One region of the Cobetia sp. UIB-001 genome, then DNA from elsewhere that is predicted to be linked to it. Evidence: predicted binding sites of a transcription regulator. Region 1 holds the regulator's gene; each other region holds the start of a gene.
What was found. The regulator PhoB, encoded in region 1, activates phosphate uptake and scavenging genes when phosphate is short. The targets are predictions, from matches to a motif close to TGTCATANNNNTGTCANA.

Region 1 (7,753 bases):
CAGTGAAGCCTTGAGCAGTCGCTATCAGGCGCTGCAGCAGTCTCTGGCATCCCGGCGCAGCGCCACTGCTGACGGTGACGCGGCGCGGACTCAAGAGGATGCTGAGCTCGAGCAGGAGATGCAGGAGGAGTTGGAAGAGGTACGCAGCGCCTTCATCGAGCGTGAAGGTCAGCTGAGTGCCCTGCGTGATGCGCTGGCGGGCGGTCAGTTGCTGCTGGGCGGCAATGGCGGCTACGAAGGCCGTATCGCGCTCGATGATATCCGCAATGCCTGGCGGCCCAATGCGATGGGCTTCAGCGGCCGGCTGATGATGACGTTCAAGCGTTTCCGCGACTTCGTGGCCGGCGCGCCTACCGAGGGCTTCGGTGGCGTCTGGCCCGCCATCTTCGGCACCGTGCTGATGGTGGTGCTGATGTCGATCATGGTGATGCCCTTCGGCGTGATGGCGGCGCTCTATCTGCACGAGGTGGCCCATCAGGGACGCCTGACGCGCCTGACGCGCATCGCGCTGCGTAACCTGGCCGGGGTGCCCTCCATCGTCTATGGCGTATTCGGTCTCGGTTTCTTCGTCTATGGGCTGGGCGCCGGAATCGATGAGCTTTTCTATTCCGAGCGACTGCCGACGCCGACCTTCGGGACCGGCGGCATTCTGTGGGCCTCGCTGACGCTGGCCCTGCTGACCTTGCCGGTGGTGATCGTCGCCACGGAAGAGGGGCTGGCGCGCGTGCCGCGTCGTCTGCGCGAAGGCGCGCTGGCGCTGGGGGCGACACGCCTGGAAACGCTCAAGCGCGTGGTGATTCCGGCCGCCTCTCCGGCGTTGATGACGGGGCTGATTCTGGCCGTGGCGCGTGCGGCGGGCGAAGTCGCGCCGCTGATGCTGGTCGGGGTGGTCAAGCTGGCCCCGGACCTGCCGCTGGATGACAGCTTCCCGTGGTTGCATCTGGACCGCAAATTCATGCATCTGGGGCATCAGGTCTATGATCTGGCCTTCCAGAGCAGCGATGCCTTCAGCAGTCGGCCGCTGGTCTACGCGACCGCGCTGGTGCTGGTGGTCGTGATTCTATGCCTCAACCTGAGTGCCATTCGCCTGCGTCACATGCTGGCACAACGTTACAAGGGAGCCACCGAATGAGGCGTGACTCTGAACAGCCCAAGCCCCAGTTGTTTCTTCAGGAGACGCCTGCGCGGCCGGCTGAGGACATCTGCCTGGAAACCCGCCACCTGAGCCTCGATTATCAGGCACGTGTCGGCAAGGAGAACCAGACGCGCCGCGCACTGGAGGATGTCAGCCTGCAGATCGCGCGCAAGCGCGTGACGGCCTTCATCGGGCCTTCCGGCTGCGGCAAGTCGAGTCTGTTGCGTACCTTCAATCGCATGACCGATCTCGACGAACAGTCACGTCTTTCCGGCAAGGTACTGCTCGAGGGCGAGGACATTCATGCGCGCGGCGTGGACGTGCCGATGCTGCGCCGCCGGATCGGCATGGTCTTCCAGACGCCCAATCCCTTTCCGATGTCGGTCTACGAGAACGTGGCCTTCGGGCTGCGGCTGGTCGGCGAGAATGACAAGCGCCACCTCGATGACAAGGTCGAATCCTGTCTGCGCTCCGCGGCGCTGTGGGAAGAAGTGAAGGACCGCCTGCACGACAGCGCGCTGGGGCTCTCGGGAGGCCAGCAACAGCGGCTGGTGATCGCGCGGACGCTGGCGGTCGAGCCGGAGGTGCTGTTGCTGGATGAACCGGCCTCGGCGCTGGACCCCATCTCGACGCTCAAGATCGAGGAGCTGATCCGTTCGCTGCGCTCGCGCCTGACGCTGATCATCGTCACGCATAACATGCAGCAGGCCGCGCGGGTGTCAGACGATACCGCCTTCCTGCATGAGGGCCGCCTGGTGGAATTCGCCCCGACCGATCAGCTGTTCACCAACCCGCGGCGCCGCCAGACGGAAGACTACATCACGGGGCGTTTCGGTTAGCGCGCTCATGCGCGAACGTGCAGCCAGGTAGCCTTTTCGCCCTGATATTGCTGACGATGGCGGCCAGATACCGCCTTTGCGCCATGGGTGAAACATAACTGCAATCAAGTGTCGGCATGCTGAGGGGGATCCCGCTGTGTCAGTCAGTAGTGGGCCATACTTGTCACGTCATTCATGTCACGCCCCCTGACTCGGTGGGCGACTTTCCGGGAGAGGGAAATGGATATCACCAGCGATTCGCACGGCAAGCATATCTCAGAGCAGTTCAATCACGAGCTGGATGCACTGAAGACACACCTGCTGGCCATGGGCGGACTGGTAGAGAAACAACTGCAGGATGCCGTCACGGCATTGCTGGAAGGCGACAGTGAAACCGCCACGCGGGTGCGCGACAACGACAAGGCTGTCAACGACATGCAGCTCAAGATCGATGACGAGTGCACCCGGGTGCTGGCCCGCCGTCAGCCGGCGGCCTCCGACCTGAGACTGGTGCTGGCCGTCATCCGCGCCACCTCCGATCTCGAGCGTATCGGTGATGAATCGAGCAAGATCGCACGCAACGCCATCTCGCTGGTCGAGAACGGCCAGAGCCCGCGCGGCATGGTCGAGGTGCGTCATCTCAGCCAGCACGTGCGCAGCATGGTGCGTGACTCCCTGACGGCCTTCGCGCGCTTCGATACCGACCTTGCCCTCAAGGTACTGCGTGAAGACGCCTCGGTGGATCTGGAATATCAGAGCGCGATGCGCTCGCTGATGACCTTCATGATGGAAGACGCGCGCCAGATCACGCCGGTGCTCAATGTGATGTGGATTCTGCGTGCGCTGGAGCGTATCGGTGACCACGCCGACAACCTGGCCGAGTACGTCATCTTCCTGGTCAAGGGCGTGGACGTGCGTCACACCGATACCAATGACCTGAAGCCGCAGGACCTGGACAAGAAGTGAGCTGACGCGCTTCCCTGCCCCTGTGTAGCGTCTTTCGCCCCGCTCCTGCCCACCGGCAGGTCGCGGGGCGATTGCGTCGTGGGAGCGCGAGCGATGTCAGGCGGCCGACAGCTGCGCCGCGCAGGCGGGAGTGCTAGGGTGTGGCTCCGGCCAGCCCGCTGGCTGGCCGGTTCTTTTGAGATGACGAGGACGTCGCATGATTGATGCCGTATCGGCGCTGGTCCGCGGGACCCGCATGGTCTATACCCCCGGGCTGCGCCGCTTCGTATTCGTACCGCTGGCGATCAACCTGGTGCTCTACAGCATCACGCTATGGGTGTTGTTCAACCAGTTCGGTGGCTGGATCGATTACTGGATGCTCAAGGTACCGGCGTGGCTGGACTGGCTCAGCTGGTTGATCTGGCCGGTGCTGGTGGTGAGTCTGTTGCTGGTGGTGTTCTTCACCTTCAGCCTGGTGACCAACCTGATCGCCGCGCCCTTCTACGGCATTCTGGCCGAGAAGGTCGAGCATCGTCTGGATGGCACCCTGATCGATGATGACCGCGGCCTGATGAAGATCGGCGTCGACTCGCTGGGGCGTGAAATGGCCAAGCTGGGCTATTTCATCCCGCGCATGATCGCGCTGTTCATCATCGGCTTCATCCCGGGCCTGAACCTGCTCTCGCCGCTGTTGTGGGGACTGTTCTCGGCCTGGAGCATGTCGATCCAGTACCTCGACTACCCGATGGACAATCATCAGGTCAGCTTCGGTGACATGAAGCAGCGCCTCAAGGCGCGCTGGTGGCCCTCACTGACCTTCGGCGCCGCGGTGTTCGTCATGACGCTGGTGCCGCTGGCCAATCTGCTGTTCATCCCGGGCGCCGTCGCCGGGGCGGTACTGATGTGGCAGAGCCACTACCGTCAGTTGCCGGCGCCGCGTCGTTGAGACAGCCCGTCGCAGAGCTGGCTTGTCGCTGAAATAGCCGCAGCGTCGTCTGATTGACCAAACGAAACGCCCCGCAGTCGCCTCCTTTCGAGGTGGCTGCGGGGCGTTCTGCGTTGGGCTGACGTCCGGGTCAGATCATCACGGAATCAGCCCATCACTGGGCTAGCGCACTGCTGGCCTGGGGAGCGCTCGCCTGACAGGCGCGCTCATCGGGGAAGTGACAGCGGAAGCGCGCACCCTCGCCGGGGTGGCTGTCGATCTCCAGATGGCCCTGATGGCGAATCAGCACATGCTTGACGATGGCAAGCCCGAGGCCGGTGCCTCCCGTGGCGGTGCTGCGGCCCTTGTCGATGCGGTAGAAGCGTTCGGTCAGGCGCGGCAGGTGGACCGGGTCGATGCCGTCCCCATCATCTTCCACCTCGACCAGCAGGCCCTGGTCATCCGCCTTCCAGCGCAGGGTGATATGACAGTCTTCGGGGGTGTAGCGTACCGCATTGAAGACCAGATTCGAGATCGCGCTGCGCAGCTCCTGCTCCTCGCCGCGCAGAGACAGGCTGGCATCGGCCTCGATGGAGAAGGTGTGGCGCCCCTGGGACAGGCCTTCGGCGTCGTCGCGGATATGGCCGAGCAGGGCACACATGTCGATGCAGCGACCATTATCGGACAGTTCGTCGTTTTCCAGGCGTGACAGGGTCAGCAGGTCCTCGACCAGGTGCTGCATGCGGTCGGTCTGGCTCCGCATCTGGCCCAGTCCACGCTGCCAGCGCGGTGGCAGGTCATCGGCGTAATCGGAGTAGGTCTCGAGATAGCCGGCCAGCACCGTCAGCGGCGTGCGCAGTTCATGGGAGACATTGGCCACGAAGTCGCGGCGCATCTCTTCAAGACGATAGAGGCGGGTGACGTCACGCAGCATGACCAGACGCTCGTTGTCACCGAACAGGGTGATGGAGATCTGCAGCGTCAGGTTGTCAGACAGCGGCGACTGGAGCGTCAGCGGCTCGCGGTAGGCCAGCCGATTGAAGTAGTCGATGAAGACGGGGTCACGCAGATAGTTGGTGATGTGCTGACCGCGGTCGTGGCTGGCCTTGAGACCGACCAGCTGCTCGGCAGCGCTGTTCCACCATTCCATGTCACCGTGGTTGTCCAGCATCACCAGGCCGTCGCGCATGGCCTCGGAGGATTCCTGGATACGGTTGAGGATGCTGCGCAGTCGCTCCTGAGCCTGACGCTGGCCCTTCTGGTAGCGGTAGAGACGATCGAGCAGGTCTCCCCAGACGCCATCGCCGGGCGGCGGCTCTTCATGGGGATTGGTGATCAGCCAGGTGTAGAGGCTCTTCAAGTGCTTGAGATGGACGAACAGATACAGCGAAAGGCCCAGCGCCAGGCCCCAGCCCAGATGGCCCAGCAGGCCACCGATCAGGCCGAAGCCACCGGCAAGGTAGCCGAGGCGCCATAGCTCGTTGGTCCAATAGCGCATGAATCCCTCAGGCCTGAGCGCTGAAGCGGTAACCGGTGCCGCGGACGGTCTGGATCAGATGCTGATGGCCTGTGCCCAGCGCCTTGCGCAGGCGACGGATGTGCACGTCCACGGTGCGCTCCTCGACATAGACGTTGCCGCCCCATACCTGATCGAGCAGCTGACTGCGCGTGTAGGCACGTTCCTGATGCGTCATGAAGAACTGCAGCAGGCGATATTCGGTCGGGCCGACATCCAGCGAGTTGCCGTGGGCGGTGACGCGGTGGCTGGCCGGGTCGAGCATCAGGCCTTCGACTTCCACCGCCTCCTCGACCCCCTTGGGAGTGGTGCGACGCAGCACGGCCTTGAGACGGGCGACCAGCTCGCGCGGCGAGAAGGGCTTGGTGATGTAGTCGTCGGCACCGGCTTCCAGGCCTTGAATCTTGTTGTCTTCCTCGCCCTTGGCGGTCAGCAGGATGATCGGCAGCTCCGAGGTGGTCTCGTCACGCTTGAGACGCCGCGCGAGCTCCAGGCCACTGGTGCCCGGCATCATCCAGTCCAGCAACAGCAGATCGGGCTTTTCATCGACGACGATGGCGTGGGCGTCCTGGGCATTGTCTGCCTCCAGCACGCGGTAATCCGCCATTTCGAGGGCAACGGCGATCATCTCGCGAATCGAGGATTCATCGTCGACAATCAGTACGGTCTTGGAGCTCATCGCTAGATCCCATGCAGCAGTCGGCGCACGCGCCAGAATGACAAGTCGATGACGATTACAACCCGCTTATATGACAACGAGATGACAACTGCCAGCATGGCAGCTTGCACGCAAGCCTGCCAGCCGCCTTGGAGGCGCGGCAGGCAGGCATGAACCGTGGGCTGGGGAGCAACAGAGGGCAGGGGTCGCTTTAAATTAAATAATACTAATGTTTATGCGGGAGTCAGCTCATCGGCCAGGTCGCCAGGGCGATACCGGCGAAGATCAGCAGACCCGTCCAATGATTGTTGAGGAACGCCTGGAAGCAGGGCGCACGCTCACGCTCACGGATCAGACGTTGCTGCCAGACGAAGGTGACGGCGGCGGCGGCCAGCCCCAGCCAGTAGAAGATGCCCAGCGTCAGGTGCAGGCCGATGCCGATCAACACCGCCAGCATGCCCAGCTGCAACAGGCCGATCATCAGCTTGTCGGCACGCCCGAACAGCACGGCGGTGGACTTGATGCCCACCTTGAGGTCGTCGTTGCGATCGACCATCGCGTAGGCGGTATCGTAGGCCACCGTCCACATCAGATTGGCCGCGAACAGCCACCAGCCGTAGGTCGGTACCTCCTCCAGCGTCGCGGCGAAGGCCATCGGAATCGCCCAGCCGAAGGCGGCGCCCAGCACCACCTGGGGCAGATGATGGAAGCGCTTCATGAACGGATAGCTGGCCGCCAGCAGCACGGCGACGATCGACAGCAGCACCGTGGTCAGGTTGGTGAAGCACACCAGCACGAAGGCGGCCGCGACCAGCCCCCCGAACAGCGTCAGCGCCTCGCGCTCCGAAATGCGACCCGAGGTCAGCGGCCGGTCTCGCGTGCGCTCGACATGCTTGTCCCAATGGCGGTCGGCGTAGTCGTTGATGACGCAGCCGGCGGCGCGCATCAGATAGACCCCGGCGATGAAGATCAGCAGGGTCGTGCGCTCGGGAATGCCATCTGCCGCCAGCCACAGTGCCCACAGGGTCGGCCACATCAGCAGCCAGGTGCCGATGGGGCGGTCCAGCCGTGTCAGGGCGAGGTAGTCGGCCAGTCTGGAAGGACGCGAAGCGGCGGAAGTGGATGACGCGGTCATCGGGGCTCCTGGGCGAGTGGTAGTGGGCAAGGGAAGAGAGAGAAACGAGGCCAGTCGGCCACAAGGCTCAGGCCAGCTGCAGCGCGTGCTGGAAGGCCGGTGTGAAGCCCTCCTGCACCAGTACCTTGAAGCGACCATGCGAGAACATCGAGCGGCGCATCCACAGGCTGGTGGTGCGGGCCAGCGGCCTGGGGCTCGAAAGCACCAGCGGGGCGCGGCTGACATCGATGGCGCTGCGGGTCAGGTCGGGCTGGCGAAACAGCCAATGGCCCAGCGAGCGCTCGCCCAGCGTCGAGAGGCGATGACCGTGGGCCAGGTCCAGCGCCGCCAGCGAGCGTGCGATCACCCATGGCGTATCGCCATGACAGAGTGCCACTTCGCGCCGCCAGACATGCCGGCGTGGGCCGATGCCCAGCAGGCGTGCCTCATCCAGCCGCGCGGGGCCGGTGTCCTGCAGCAGCAGGCGCACGCGCAGGCCCTGGATGGACTGGCCATCGCGTTCATCCTGCTGCTGCATGGCGCTGGCAAGACGCTGGGTCAGCGAGTCCGTCGAGGAGAGCCACGCCCACCAGCCGGCCGGCATGACACCTTGCAGCGCGGCAGCCGGCTGCCAATGACGGC
Region 2 (7,753 bases), 360 kb from region 1:
TTCCGTTATTTCCCGGTGCTGGAAGAAGCGCCGGAAGTCGGTGATGCCCACCATCGCGCGCTGGAAGCGGCCGGTGTCGAAGCCGCTTTCAATGGCCATCTGGGGCGTATCGATGAGGCGCTGCGCAAGCACGCGGGCAGTATGGCGGGCAAGCGCGTCTATCTGTCCGGCTCGCCAGGCATGGTCTATGCCTGTGTCGATGCGCTGACGCCATTGGGTGTCGAGGCCAGCGCGCTGAGCTCCGATGTGTTCAGCTATGCGCCACGCGAGCCGCTGCTGGACCCGGCGCTGGTCTCTGCCTGAAGCGGCCTGACATTGCCTGAAGCTGCCTGACATTGTCTGAAGGAGTCGAGTGAATGAGTCAGTCCCCGATACTGATCACCGGTGGCGCGCAGCGTCTGGGGCGCTATTGTGCCGAGCGACTGATAGATGATGGTCATCCGGTCATCATCAGTTATCGACGCGAGCGGGAAGAGCTCGATGCCCTGCGTGCGCTGGGCATTCGCACCGTGCAGGCGGATTTCTCCAGCGAGGCAGGCATCCAGGCATTCATCGCGGCGATTCGTGAGCTGACTCCGACATTGCGGGCCATCGTGCACAATGCCGGCGACTGGGCGCCGGATGGCGACGGCGAGGGGCAGGGCGAGCTGTTCGAGCACCTGTTCCGTGTCCACATGCAGGCGCCGTACCTGATCAATCTGGCGCTGCGCGAGCTGCTGGAAGCCGGGGTCGAGACGCAGGCGGACATCGTCCACATGAGTGACTTCGTGGTCCAGAAGGGCTCGCGCAAGCATGCGGCCTACGCGGCCAGCAAGGCAGGGCTCGAGAACCTGACCTTGTCGTTCGCGTCGATGTTCGCGCCACGCATCCAGGTCAACACCATCGCGCCGGCGCTGATCATGCTGCGCCCGGGCGATGATGATGACTATGCCGAGCGTGCGCGCGCCAAGTCGTTGATGCAGCAGGTGCCCGGGCCAGGCGTCATCTGGCAGGCGCTGCGCTACCTGCTGGACAGTCCCTATGTCACGGGCACGACCCTGCCGGTGGATGGTGGCCGCCACCTGCGCTGATAGCTTGTGTCAGTGGCTTTTCGGCTATCGTTCCTGATATTCCCGACACGACATGCGCCACATGAGCTCTGCACAAAAAAAGCCCCCGCTGAAAAGCGGGGGCTTTTTTTTCGTTGCTGCGACCGTTATTGCGATCGTTGTAGCGACCGTTGCTACGACATCCTGCACTACTGAAGCGCTTACAGGATGTGGCGGCCTTCGACCGGCGTCAGCTGACCCTTCTTGAGGGTCGGGCCCATCTGGTTGCCGGAGGGGGCGCCCTGCGGGCTTTCCAGCGTGATCACCAGATCGCTGTCGGGGAAGGCGGCCAGATACTCCTTGGGCACCTCGACCTTCATGGTGCCGGAGTGCGGCAGGATGCCCAGTGACATCGGCTCCTTGCCATCCTTGGCCATCAGCCACAGCTCGCAGACCTTGCCGGGGGCCGGTGCTTCGGGCCTGACGGCCTGCACCATCATCTCGCCCGAGTGGGAGGCGTTGACGATCCAGCCGGGGCTGCTGTCAGAGTTGTTGACCACGAACACGTAGTCGCTCTCCATGCCCGCGTTGTGCCCCAGGCTGAAGGTCAGGGTGACTGCCAGCGCCAGGCTGAACGCCGTGGCGGTCATGCCTTGCCATAGGCCCAGGCGACGCCACCAGGGCTGACGGGCGGTGCCCGTCGCCTCGGCGATGCCTTGCCAGACATGGGCCGGTGGCGTGACGGGGGGAAGCTGTTCATTGAACACGTTGAGATGCTCGCGCCAGCGCTCCACATCACGTTGCAGGTCGTGGCTGACGGCCAGCAGTGACTCGAATGCCGCGCGCTCGTCGCGTGTCAATGTGCCGAGCGCATATTCGCCCGCTGCGGCTTCGCGCAGTTCCGGGTCGCTCAGATCAAATGACTCATGCATGTCTTCAACCTCTCGAGTCCACGACGGACCCAGCTCTTGACGGTGCCCAAGGGCTGGTCCAGTTGATTGGCCAGATCCTGGTGGGTGAGGCCTTCGAAGTAGGCCAGTTCCAGGGCGCGGCGTTGATCGTCATTCAGCTCGGCCAGGCACTGGTGGAGTTCACCACTGTGCTGGGCCAGGTCGACATCTGCCTCGATATCACTCCGCCCCGGCATGGCGGCGATCAATTCATCGCTGTCATGCTCGCTGGGTCGCTGTCGACGTATCCAGTCGATGGCGATGTTGCGGGTCATGGTGCCGAGCCAGGTCATCGGGCGGGCGCGGCCGGCGTCATACTGGGCGGCGGCGGCCCATACCCGGATGTAGACCTGCTGAAGACAATCCTGCGCGGATGCCTCATGTCTCAAGATACGCAGCAACTGAGCGTATAGATGCGCACTGGTTGCTCGATAGAGCTGATCCAGTGCCTTGGCATCCTGCCGGGCGCATCCCGACAGATACTCAATCAGTGCATCATTTCGGGAATCCTGCATGCATGCATTCCAAGCTGTGGGCGCGGTGTCAGGCACCGCTGGACGAATGCGTGTTGCCGATCATGTTGCTCGACAACCAAAGATTATACTGATGCCACTTCAGGCTGATAGCCCTTCTTTATGCGTGCGGGCAACGGTTTGTTGCCGGTTCACGCTTGCGCAGGACGATCTGGAGTGCAAGGATAGGCCTATCACCATTTTCATCGTCACTACTGGATACCGGCCCGACCCATGAATCAGACCACCAGCCACCGCCCGTTCACTGTCGTTGCCTGCCCTTCGGGCCAGGCGGCGGCGAGTGCGGCCGGCTATTGGTATTGGTTTACACAGGGGCGCGCCTGAGGTTACGGCGCGCCTGTCTCGTACGGGCTGCCACCACCTTGAAGAACCCCCGGTCGCAGCCACGGCCGGGGGTTCTTGCGTTTCGGGCCTTGCGAAATCCATGACGAGAGGCATGTCACCCTAACGTGCCGACAATGATTGCAGCATGAATGACGAGAGGAATGACCATGCGCACCACTATCCTGACTACCCGCTTTTCTCTTGCCTCCGCTCGGGTCGTGCATGGTTATTGGCGCTGGCGATTTAGCGGCGTCCTGCCTCTTTCCGCTGTCACCGCGGGGCAGGGCGAGCAACACCGGGGTGACGATTCGCGAAGTCCCTGTCTGTCAGAATGAATATTGCGTGATGGAGCCAAGGCTTCATCACAGGAGAGAAGACCATGAACGCCAGCCTTGAACGCGTGTTGACCGCCAACCCGCACACTGCCGACGCTACTGCTGACCCCTTGACTGCCGAGAACGCCACCGTGACCCGCTCTGATGCCGCCCAGACACCGACCACACCCGGACGCATCAGTCGTGAAGCCCTGCCCAGCGCCAGCGAGTTGCGCGAGCAGCTGCCGGTCGACGCCGCCCTGGCCGGCCAGATTCGCCAGCATCGCGATGAGATCAACGCCATTCTCGCCGGCGACGATGATCGTCTGCTGGTGGTGGTCGGGCCGTGCTCCATCCATGATCTCAAGGCCGCGCGCGAGTACGCCCAGCGCCTGACGGTGATCGAGCCGCAGGTACGTGATCGCCTCAAGCTGGTGATGCGTGTCTATGTCGAGAAGCCGCGCACCACGGTGGGCTGGAAGGGGCTGGCCTATGATCCGCATCTGGATGGCAGCGATGACATGGCCACCGGCCTGCGTCAGGCACGCGAGCTGATGCGCGAGATCAACCAGCTGGGCCTGCCGGTGGCGACGGAGCTGCTGCAGCCGCTGACCGCTGCCTACCTGGAAGACCTGCTCGGCTGGGCGGCCATCGGCGCCCGCACCACCGAGTCGCAGATCCATCGCGAGATGGCCTCCGGCCTCGGCTGTGCAGTGGGCTTCAAGAACGGCACTGACGGAGGCGTCGAGGTCGCCGTGCAGGCCATCGGGGCGGCGGCGCATGGGCATCGCCACTTCGGCATGGATGACAGCGGGCGTCCGGCGCTGATCGAGACCGCGGGTAACCCGCATACCCATGTGGTGCTGCGCGGCGGCCATGGCCAGCCCAACTATGACGCCGCCTCGGTGGCCGCCTGCCGGCGTGAGCTGGAAGGCGCTGGCCTGACGCCGCGCCTGATGGTCGATTGCAGCCACGCCAATTCCCGCAAGGACCACCGCCGCCAGAGCGAAGTGATGCTGGATGTGCTCTCTCAGCGCCTGGCGGGGGATGATGCCTTGATCGGCGTGATGCTCGAGAGTCACCTCAATGAAGGCAAGCAGGCCTTGCCGGCAGCGGAGAAGCTCTCCCAGCTGCGTCATGGCGTGTCCGTCACCGATGCATGCCTGGGCTGGGAAACCACCGAGCACCTGCTGAGCCTGGCCGCTGAACGTCTGCGCGAGGCCTGAGATCAGGCGCCAGACTCGCGCCTCGATGGGAGGATGACGTCGCGCTTGCCTGATGTTTGCTGAATTTGTCGGCTTGTCCTGAAGTCCCCAGCGCCCAACGGTCGAAAGGCCGTTGGGCGCTGTCGTCTCTTGCCTTTGTTGCCCGTTCGTCACGGAATTGTCATCGGGCTCGCGTATCACTCTTGTTGCCTTCGGCATGCCTCAGTGAGCGTGCCTGAACAGAACAACCCGAAACCTGACTACGGGGAAGCGACATGAGCAAGGAAATCGAAGACCATCGCCTGCTTAATCCCAGCAGCAACGAGACGTTCTCATCCGTCATCGAGCGACACATCTCGCGTCGTCGTGTCCTGCAGGGTGGCCTGGGCATGGCGGCTGCCAGCATGCTGGGTGGTTTCGGTCTTGCGGGGCTGAGCACCACGGCCAACGCCGCCAGCAATGCTGCGGGCGAGAAGACGGCTCTGGCACTGGCCTTCGAATCGATCAAGGGTTCACGCACGGATGCAGTCGTGGTTCCCAAGGGGTATACCGCACAGGTGCTGGCGCCGTGGGGCACGCCGCTCAATGCCAAGGCTCCCAAGTGGAGCAAGGACCTGGCGATGACGCCGGAGATCCAGCTCAACACCGTCGGCATGCATCACGATGGCATGCACAACTTCGCCTTGAATGACGACACGGCCTCCAGCAACTTCCTACTGGTCATGAACAACGAATACATCGATCAGGATGCTCTGTGGGCACCCAAGGGTGGCGCGACCAATGCGGATTCCGGCAAGCGTCCGGCCGATGAAGTGCGTACCGAGATCAATGCCCATGGCGTGACCATCGTCGAGGTCAAGAAGGCCAGCAACGGCAAGTGGGAAGTGGTGGGCGATTCGCGCTACAACCGCCGCTACACCAGCGCCAGCGAAATGAAGCTGAGCGGCCCGGTGGCGGGCAGCGATTACGTCAAGACAGCCTTCTCGCCGGATGGCATGCGCACCCGTGGTACCAACAACAACTGCGCCAACGGCTACACCCCGTGGGGCACCTACCTGACCTGCGAAGAGAATTGGCCGGGTTACTTCGTCAAGCGCAGCGATCGTCAGCTCGATGACAACCGCATCGGCATCGAGACCGAGCGTGGCCGCTATGGCTGGGAAACCGCCGCCGGGGATGCCAGTGAAGTCGATGGCGAGTTCGCGCGTTTCGACAACACGCCGACGGCAGACAGCGCCGACAAGGATTACCGCAACGAACCGCGCACCTTCGGCTATATCGTCGAGATCGACCCCTACACCGGCGAGCAGGCCATCAAGCGCACCGCGCTGGGCCGCTTCCGTCACGAAGGTTGCTGGCCGGGCAAGCTGGTCGAGGGTGAGCCGGTGGTCTTCTACTCCGGTCACGATTCGCGCAACGAGTACATCTACAAGTTCGTGTCAGACGCCAAGTGGGACGCCGCTGATGCCCGTGGCGCCGGTGACTTCAAGGACCGCCTGGCGATCGGCGACAAGTACCTGGACAAGGGCACGCTGTATGTCGCCCAGTTCTCCGCCGATGGCACCGGCAAGTGGCTCAAGCTGACGCCGGACGCCGTGACCAAGGATGGCCGCACCCTGGCCGAGGCACTGGGGCTGGCGGCCGATGACCTGGCTGGCATCATCATCCACACCACCGATGCGGCTGACCTGATGGGCGCGACCCCGATGGACCGCCCGGAGTGGGGCGCGGTGGACCCGGTGTCCGGCGAGGTCTACATGACGCTGACCAACAACTCCAAGCGCACCGAAGAAGGCACTGACGCCGCCTTCACCAACGATGGCACCGCCATCGAGGAGCCGGGTGTCGGTTACAAGACGGCGCCGACCAACGCGGCCAATCCGCGTGGCAACAACGAAGCGGGTCAGATCATCCGCTGGCGTGAAGCGGGCGATCACAAGGCCTTCGATTGGGAGATCTTCGTGTTCGGCGCAGCGGCCAGCGATGCCGACAACCTGTCCGGCCTGACCGAGATGAACGAGTTCGCCAGTCCCGATGGCCTCTACTTCGACGGCCGCGAAGGTCAGGACAGCATCCTTTGGATCCAGACCGACAACGGCTACGGAGGCATCACCGAGGTCACCAATGACCAGCTGCTGGCGGTCGTGCCGGCAGGTCTCGAGCAGGCCGAGGGAGATGCGGCCGTGATCGGTGCCGACAACCAGGCGCAGCTCAAGCGCTTCGCGGTGGGCCCGAACGGTTGTGAAGTCACCGGTATCTTCACTACCCCGGACAAGACCGCGATGTTCATCAACATCCAGCACCCGGCCAACTGGCCGCAGAGCGATGACGCCACCGCCGAGACCGACGGCAGTGTGCGTGCCCGCGCCGCGACCGTGGTCATCCAGCGCGAAGATGGCGGCCAGATCGGCGTCTGATGTAAGCCGCCGCGCGTCAGGTGTGAACGCGAAGCCCCCGTATCGATGATACGGGGGCTTTTTCATGCGCCTGAACCTGGCCCCGCTTCGCTTGAGGGCGCTTGATCGATCAGGCGGGTGGGGAGGGCCAACGACAACGGCCCCCACGCAAGCGTGAGGGCCGAGAGTTCATGAGCTTTGTTCTGTCCTGACCTTGCCGAGCGCGATCAGGCCTTGGCGGCGTAGGCGAACAGCAGGGTTTCCTGCACGCTGATCGGTTCCGCGTCGCCGGCATCCAGCTGGGTGTAGTGGCCATCGCTTTCCAGACGCCAGCTCTGGCAGTTGTCGACCAGATAGGTGTCCAGGTCCTTGCGGATACGCTGGGCCAGCTTCTTGTCGAGCAGCGGGAAGCAGGTCTCGACGCGGTGGAACATGTTGCGCTCCATGTAATCCGCGCTGGAGCACCAGGTTTCCGGCTGACCGGCATTGTGGAAGTGGAAGGTGCGCGTGTGCTCAAGGAAGCGACCGATCACCGAGCGTACGCGGATGTTGTCGGAAATCCCCGGCACGCCCGGGCGCAGACAGCAGACGCCGCGGATGATCAGGTCACACTGCACGCCAGCCCGCGAGGCGCGGTAGAGGGCGCGAATCAGCTTGGGCTCGGTCAGTGAGTTGCATTTGATGATGATGTGGGCGCGCTTGCCTTTCTCGGCGTTGCGCGCTTCACGGTCGATCATCTCCACCATGCGCTCATGCAGCGTGAAGGGCGCGTGCAGCAGCTTCTCGATATTGCGCTGCTTGCCCATGCCGGTCAGCTGCTGGAAGACCTTGTGGACGTCCTCGCACAGCGTCTCGTTGGCGGTCAGCAGGCTGTAATCGGTATACAGGCGCGCCGTCTTGGCATGGTAGTTACCGGTGCCCAGGTGCGCGTAGTGACGCAGCTCGCCGTGTTCACGTCGCACGATATGCAGCATCTTGGCGTGGGTCTTGTAAGCCATCACGC
Region 3 (7,753 bases), 490 kb from region 1:
GCAGGCCAAGAATCTCGGTCTGGTGCGGACTCAGCGGCCCGGCGACCTCGTCGATCAGCAGGCCGGTGCCTTCACGGATGCTGGCTAGCGGGGTCTTGAGCTCATGCGACATGTGACGCAGGAACTGCTGCTTCTGCTCCTCGAGCTCATCCAGGCGCGTCGACAGCCAGTTGAGACGCTCGCCCAGCTGCACCAGCTCCGCCGGCCCCTTGATGACGATGGGTCGCTCGCTGTCGGTACCGCTGCCCAGGCCATTGATGCGGCGCTCCAGCTGCCGGATGGGACGGATGATCAGCCAGGTGAAGAACAGCATCAACAGCAGACTGATGGAGACCAGCGCGGCGGTCTGCCACCACAGCTGATTCTTGACCTGGGAGGCGCGGGCGCGGATGCCTTCGATACGCGCATCGACGAGTTCACGCGTGGAGTTGAGCAGGCCGCTGGCCTGGATCGAGAAGGGCCCGAAGTCTTCCAGATGGCGACTGACCTGGTCGACGCTCATCTCGGGCATGCGCTCGAGCTGTGACAGCGTCGCCTTCAACTCGCTGACGCGAGGGTCGCCCTCGCCCAACAGGCGCGCCTGCTCATCCAGCAAGGTGCGGAAGCTGTTGGCCTTGTCGGCGTAGATCTTCATCAGATCGGGATTTTCCAGCACGGCGTACTGGCGGGCGCTACGCTCCATCTCGACGGCGAGGTTGGTCAGCGTGCGGGCGCGGCGGGTCTGGTCGACGGCCTGGCGGGCACTGACATCCGCCAGTTCCGACAACTCCGACAGCGCCTGCCCTGCTTGAAACATGAGCACGGCAATCGGCAGCATCACCACCAGAAATGCCATCAGAACCAGCTGCGGCAGCGAGCGGGGACGCCAGCGTCGTGACACTGTGGAGGCCATGGAAAGAACTCTATGCAAGAAAGGGGTGGTCATCATCGAATCACGTCTTCCTAGAATACCAGAGTTCACCAGCGTCCATCGCGGTTGCCAGTTCGTTAATAAATATGACTCTTATTCAAATCATTACGCTGCCACGAGACAAACCGCCCCATTGACAACGTTTCGCATGAAATTGTTGGCCATTCAGCGCTAGACGCACAAAAAAAGAGGGCCGGCATAGCCGGCCCCAAGTACGCAGGGAACTGAAGGGTCAGTCATCACGTGGTGCCTCTGGTACCTGGAGACCAGAGGCACTACGTGATTGGCGGGTCTGACAGGTGGTCTGCCTGTCAGGCCCGGGAGAAAAGAACGTCACCTGGTGGTCGTTCCAGGTCAGTTGACGTTCACGCCGGACAGCGTCCGCGCTCCCTATCGGATGTGAAGCAGGGGGCAACACATCGCAATGTGGGTGATCGAGTCGGATAGCTTGCCGACTTGCCCGCCTCGATCGTCAATTCGGGGATGACGGCAGCCAATCTCTCCGGCTACCGCATCGGTTTCGGGCATCCTTGCCCGGGCGTCCTTGCCCTCAAGATACTGTCCATGCCCACCAGGGGCCGTACCTGTCTCATCGCAACCTGAAGTCACACATCGCGTGGAGCAGACGCTTGGCCTGTCAGCGATCACGGAGCGCACAGGGTAGTGAGTACCGTCATCGCTGGAAGGCCAGAGAAAGGGCCGGTGATGCACCTCATATCTCTTGCTCACGGTACCTATTGCCAAAGGCGTGCCATAAACGCGAAAACATATTACAAAACAATGACTTGAAATAGAGGTCACGGCGACAGCCATGCCAATGTTGCCCAGGGCGGCACGCAGAGTCGTGTTTTACTGGCCGATTCGTCGCGATTTGCCAACACATATACGGGACATGCTATTTTTCCCTTCTGAATCAATATCTTGAAACGTCTCCTTTGCAAGACAATCCCGCAAGGGGTGGGGGAAAACTGCGACACCTACGCAAGAACACCCGCTGATCAGCCCTCATCGAGGAAGGTCATCAGCGGGTGTTCTCTGGGCGATTCACACTGGCAGGCAAGTGAGGTGTGACTAGAGCGACTTGAGCAATACCTTGGAGTTGCGCGCCGAGTTGTAGGCCTCGCGACGCATGGGCGGCAGGTCTTGCAGGCCGGCCGACACGAAACCGTGCTCGATGAACCAGTGGACGGTATGGGTCGTCAGCGCATACAGACGCTCGACGCCGGCGCGACGCGCGCGCAGCTCGATCTCGGCTAGCAGCTGCTCGCCGCGCTGTCCGCGGCGATAGTCATCATGCACGGCCACGCAGGCCAGCTCGCCCATGGCGGCGTCACGGCTGAGGTGCAGCGCCGCACACCCGATGACCATGCCATCGCGCTCCAGCACCACATAGTCGTCGATCTCATGTTCGAGACGCTCCCGCGAGCGGGCCACCAGGATGCCACGCTGCTCCAGCGGCCCCAGCAGCGCCAGCAGGCCACCGACATCCTCGAGGCGCGCCTTGCGTAGCTGCTCATAGCCCTGACGCGTGATCATGGTGCCGATGCCGTCACGGGTGAACAGCTCGCCCAGCAGGGCGTCACGGTCGCGCCAGCTCAACAGGTGAGTGCGCCCGACGCCGCGCCGTGCGGCGCCACAGGCAGCAGCCAGGTGGCGCGACAGCTCACTGTCGTCATCGCGGGGCGGCGCCATCAGCGCGGCTTCCTCAGGATTGAGCTGACGCAGCAGCTCGCCGTCTTCGCCGAACAGGCCCTCCCCTTCACCAAGCAGGATCAGCTTGTCAGCGGCCAGCGCCACGGCGGCGTGTTCGGCGACCTCAGCGGCGTCCAGATCGAACACCTCGCCGGTACTGGAATAGCCCAGCGGCGGCAGCACGACGATGGCCTGCTGCGAGAGCAGCCCCTGGATCGCCTCGCTGCGCACGCGGCGCACCTCGCCACCATGCAGGAAGTCGACGCCATGACGCACACCCAGCGGCTTGGCCATCACCAGATTGCCGGAGACGGCGGAGAGCTCCACGCCATGCAGCGGCGTATTGGGCAGCCCCTGGGACAGACTCGCCTCAAGGCGCAGACGCAGCGTGGCGACCTGCTGCTCCAGATGGCCGAGAATCTCGCGCGTCACCACCCAGCGGCCCTGATGACGGTCCGCCTCGATACCGGCAGCCTGCAACGCCTCGGCCACCTGCGGGCGCACCCCGAACACCACCACCAGCTTCACGCCGAGGGTATGCAGCAACGCCAGATCCTGTATCAACTGCGTTCGTCGTGACGAGGACAGGGCATCGCCCTCGATCAGAATGACGAAGGTGCGGCCGCGATGGGCATTGATATAGGGAGAGGAGTTGCGAAACCAGTCCGCGAAGGGGAAACGCGTGTTCAAGAGCCAGCTCCGGGCAGGAGAGAGGGAAAATGGCATGTCAGGCATGCCCATGAATCATCATATCAGCGCCGCAGCCTGCACGGCGAGCGGTGCCCCCTGACATCCATGTGTCAGACACGAGAAAGGCGACCCGAAGGTCGCCTTTCTCGTTTTACCCATTCAGCTCTGGATCATGTGTCGGCTTAGCCGAACATGCCCTTGAACATGAAGAAGAACAGGATCGACAGGATCGCGCCGGCCGGCAGAGTGATCAGCCAGGACATCACGATGGTGCCGATGACACGCAGGTTGAGCGCTGCCATGCCGCGCGCCAGACCCACCCCCAGCACCGCACCGACGAGGGTGTGGGTGGTGGAGATCGGCAGGCCGGTGCCGGAGGCCAGCACGACGGTCGAGGCGGCGGCCAGCGTGGCCGCGAAGCCGCGTGACGGCGTCAGCTCGGTGATGCCGGTGCCGACGGTGGCGATGACGCGACGACCATAGGTGACCAGGCCGAAGACGATACCGCCGCCACCCAGCACGAGGACCCACCACGGCATGCTCGCCTTGGCGCCGATCTGACCGGCAGAGTCGACGACGCTGATGATGGCCGCCAGCGGGCCGACCGCATTGGCCACGTCGTTGGAGCCGTGGGCGAAGGCCATCGCACAGGCGGTGAACATCATCAGCAGGCCGAAGACCTTCTCGACGCCGCTGAAGTCGAAGTCGTCACCGGTGGCGCGATTCTTCTCCTTGAGGCGTGAACGCGCGACCTTGCGCTCCATCAGCACGCCGATACCCATCACGATGGCACCGATGACGACGGCCAGCAGCAGGCTGGATTCGAAGCTCAGGTGCAGGCCGACATGCTTGAGGCCCTTGACCATGGTCACCATCGAGATGATGAAGCCGACCAGGAACATGTACATCGGCACGTAGCGCTTGGCGGCCGCGAACGGGTCTTCGTTGTCGAAGATCAGCGTCTGCACGGACTTGAACAGCACGAAGGCGATGGAGCCCGCCAGCAGCGGCGAGACCAGCCAGGAGGCCGCGATCTGACCAACCTTGGTCCATTCGACGGCATCCACGCCCAGACCCGCAGCGGAGAAGCCGACGATGGCGCCGACGATGGAGTGGGTGGTCGAGACCGGCCAGCCCTTCATGGAAGCGATCAGCAGCCAGATACCGGCGGCCAGCAGCGAGGCCAGCATGCCGTAGACCAGGAACTGCGGATTCTCGATCAGCAGTGACGGGTCGATGATGCCCTTGCGGATGGTGTCAGTCACCTCACCACCGGCAAGCCAGGCACCGAGGAATTCGAAGATCACGGCGATGATGATCGCCTGCTTGATGGTGATCGCCTTGGAACCTACCGAGGTTCCCATGGCATTGGCGACGTCATTCGCACCCACACCCCATGCCATGAAGAAACCGAACAGACAGGCAAGAATGACGAGCACATCGCCGTATTGAGCAATGATGGACATAGAAGACTCTTGGACAGATGGCAGGACGTCCTGATGGCGCTCAGCGCGCCATCAGGATCTGCAGTCGGGTACCGACCTTTTCCGCTTGGTCAGCCACATCGCCGACCCAATCGATGATCTTGTAGAGGAAGATCACATCGACGGGCGGGAGACTGGCTTCCAGCGAGAACAGGGTCTGGCGGATGGCGATCTGCTGTTCGTCGGACTGCTTCTCGAGCTCATGCAGCTCGTTGATCAGCTTGTCGACCAGCTCGCTCATGTTGCGCCCGAAACCGGACTCGACGAGGTCTTCCAGTTCACCCAACGCACGACGCGCCTGGCAGACCGATTCGACCGCAGTCTTGAGATACTCACGCATGGCGGGCACCAGTGCGGTGGGTATCTGCATATGACGACCCAGCATGATCCCGGCGATGTCCTTGGTGACATTCGCGATGGAATCCTGGACATGGATCAGCTCGAGAAGGTCGGAGCGCGAGACCGGCAGGAACAGCGAGTTGGGCAGGTTGAGGCGCAGCTGCGTCTTCAACTCGTCCGCTTCACGCTCCAGACCACTGATGGTCTTGCGAATGCTGGCTGCCTGCTCCCAATCACCCTGCTCGCAGGCGTCGAAGAAGGTCAGCAAGTGCTGGGCGCACTCGTCGGTCTTGATGATGTGGGTGTGCAGCGCCTTGAAAGGCGAGCGCCCGAACATCGAAGAGAAAGGGTTGGTCGTTACCATAGTGGCCGTCGGCGTTAAGGATTGACGCGCGGAGTGTAGCAAAGCCTTTGTGACGATCACATAACTTTCATCGTAACGTCATGATACCGCCATGCTGTTGTCATTTACGCAACAAAAGCGGCAGTTCGGGGGAACACGAAGGATTCCAGAAGAGAGATTGTCATGTAGCGGCAGGACCCGTGGTCGCTGGCTTTATCCACTGTTCGTAATATAACCAAGGACGTGACGACAGGCAATTGCTGTCACTTCAATGTCATCATGCTGTCATATAAGTGTGATTCGGCCGACAGACCGATATCCCGCATGCCCTTCCGCCCTCCCCGAGCTTGCCTTGCCGCGGGCCAGGCGCGAGCATGAGACACACGAGCCTTCACCACCATGCACCACGCTTGCCGGAGGCTCTGCGGTCCTGGCGCCGCTGTCATCCTCATCCGTCAGCATCTGTCTTCTTTCATCCGTACAGGGAGTGCCCATCATGGCGCAGGAAATCGAACTCAAACTGGCACTGTCTCAACCCGTCATTGATCGCGATGCCATTCTGGAGACACTGGCGAGCATTGCAGAACTGGCAACGGTCGCCCCCAGGCGGCGCTGGCTGGCCAACACCTACTTCGACACCCCCGAGCATGCGCTGGAGCGCGCGCGCATGGCGCTGCGTCTGCGCCAGAGCGGTGAGGATGCCGACAGCACGGGTGCCCTGCGCCAGACGCTCAAGACCAGCGGCGAGAGCCATGGCGGACTGCATTCTCGCGGCGAATGGGAGTGGGAGCTGCCCGAGGGCCAGACCGGTCTCGGTCTCGACCTCGACGGCCTGCGTAACCTGCCGCCCTTGCAGGCGCTGGAAGACGGCGCCCGCGAGCAGCTGCTGAGTGCACTCGCGCCCAGCTTCAGCACCGATTTCGAGCGTCATGCCTGGCAGATCGACGTCAAGGCGACACTCAGCGACGAGAATGTGGGCGACGAGCAGGTCACCGTCGGCGTCGAGATGGCGCTGGACCTGGGCGCGGTGAAGGCCAGTGGCCGCGAAGTGGCCATCCAGGAAATCGAGCTCGAGCTGACCGGCGGTGAAGCACTCGCCCCCGAGGTGAGAGAAGGCGTGCTCTGGCAGCTGGCGGATTCACTGGCCAGCCGCCTGGCACTGCGCCCGGCAGATGCCAGCAAGGCCAAGCGCGGTGCGGCGCTGCGAGATGGCGAATGGCATGAGAAGACGCTGGATACCGCTGACCCCGGCGCGCTGCTGTCCGCCGCCATCGATGCGCTCGATGCCCACGCCGACCGTCAGGCGAAAGACGACCTCAAGTGGCACGCGCATGCGCTGGCCGCCCTGTCGGCCCTTGCATCACGGCTGGCCGCCAGCCAGCATCCCGGCCATATCCATGCGGTGGCGCTGGTCGAGGCGCTGGAAAGCAGCGACGGCGACGCCTCACAGGACTGGGCGACTCGCGACTTCGGCCAGCACAGCCTGTCACTGCTCGCGACACTGCGCGGCTGAATCTCAGCACGACACTGACTGCCCAGCCGCCAGGCGCTAGACCACTGGCTGATGGACAACAGCCGGGCAGTCACTGAAGGTCACACACTGAGACACCCCCGATACGCCCCCGATACGCCCTGACATTCATCCGGCGTCGTCACGCCCGTCAAGGAAGCCTGCATGCCTGAACGCCAGGGCCCTGCCAATGAATATGGCAGCACGCCGCAAAGCCCCCCAGCGACACCCTCGCACCCCAGCGACTACGAGCCCGCGACAGGCCGCCTGCGCGCGCGGCTGTTCCACTGGATCTTCGAATCCGACACCAAGGCGGCCAAGGCCTTCGATATCGGCCTGATCCTGATGATCTTCGCCAGTGTCGCCGTGGTGATGCTCGACAGCGTCCCCTCGCTCAATGCGCAATACGGCGAGCTGTTCCGCATCATGGAGTGGGGCTTCACGATCATCTTCACGCTGGAATACGCCGTCCGCCTCTACTGCCTGAAGCATCCCGGCACCTGGGCCAAGGGCTTCTACGGCGTGCTCGACCTGCTGTCGATCGCCCCAACCTGGCTGTCGCTGCTGATACCGGGCGCCCAGGCCCTGCTGGTGGTGCGCGTACTGCGTGTGCTGCGTCTGTTCCGCGTGCTGCGCCTGATGGCCTTCGTCGGCGAGGGCCGCATGCTGGTCGAGGCCATGACGCGCAGCCGGCGCAAGATCCTGCTGTTCTTCATCACCGTGCTCAGCATCGTCACGGTGTTCGGCGCCCTGATCTATCTGATCGAGCCGCCCGAGGCCGGCTT

Region 2: a site for PhoB is predicted at 4,523-4,540, ahead of HA399_RS15435 (PhoX family protein). Genes of this name have one in related genera too.
Region 3: a site for PhoB is predicted at 5,731-5,748, ahead of HA399_RS01920 (CYTH domain-containing protein). Genes of this name have one in related genera too.

The regions. Positions count from the first base shown of each region.
Region 1 covers NZ_CP058244.1:4,104,572-4,112,324, reverse strand. The annotation lists gene pstA (phosphate ABC transporter permease PstA) at 1-1,132, shown strand, start outside; gene pstB (phosphate ABC transporter ATP-binding protein PstB) at 1,129-1,974, shown strand; gene phoU (phosphate signaling complex protein PhoU) at 2,194-2,919, shown strand; gene cysZ (sulfate transporter CysZ) at 3,116-3,844, shown strand; gene phoR (phosphate regulon sensor histidine kinase PhoR) at 3,999-5,321, opposite strand; gene phoB (phosphate regulon transcriptional regulator PhoB) at 5,329-6,018, opposite strand; gene ubiA (4-hydroxybenzoate octaprenyltransferase) at 6,242-7,132, opposite strand; gene HA399_RS17020 (chorismate lyase) at 7,200-7,753, opposite strand, start outside.
Region 2 covers NZ_CP058244.1:3,740,488-3,748,240, reverse strand. The annotation lists gene HA399_RS15460 (FAD-binding oxidoreductase) at 1-303, shown strand, start outside; gene folM (dihydromonapterin reductase) at 357-1,070, shown strand; gene HA399_RS15450 (anti-sigma factor domain-containing protein) at 1,250-1,960, opposite strand; gene HA399_RS15445 (sigma-70 family RNA polymerase sigma factor) at 1,939-2,493, opposite strand; gene HA399_RS15440 (3-deoxy-7-phosphoheptulonate synthase) at 3,215-4,375, shown strand; gene HA399_RS15435 (PhoX family protein) at 4,630-6,771, shown strand; gene ppk1 (polyphosphate kinase 1) at 6,978-7,753, opposite strand, start outside.
Region 3 covers NZ_CP058244.1:421,189-428,941, reverse strand. The annotation lists gene HA399_RS01940 (HAMP domain-containing sensor histidine kinase) at 1-892, opposite strand, end outside; gene argA (amino-acid N-acetyltransferase) at 1,982-3,292, opposite strand; gene HA399_RS01930 (inorganic phosphate transporter) at 3,475-4,758, opposite strand; gene HA399_RS01925 (TIGR00153 family protein) at 4,799-5,479, opposite strand; gene HA399_RS01920 (CYTH domain-containing protein) at 5,955-6,971, shown strand; gene HA399_RS01915 (ion transporter) at 7,134-7,753, shown strand, end outside.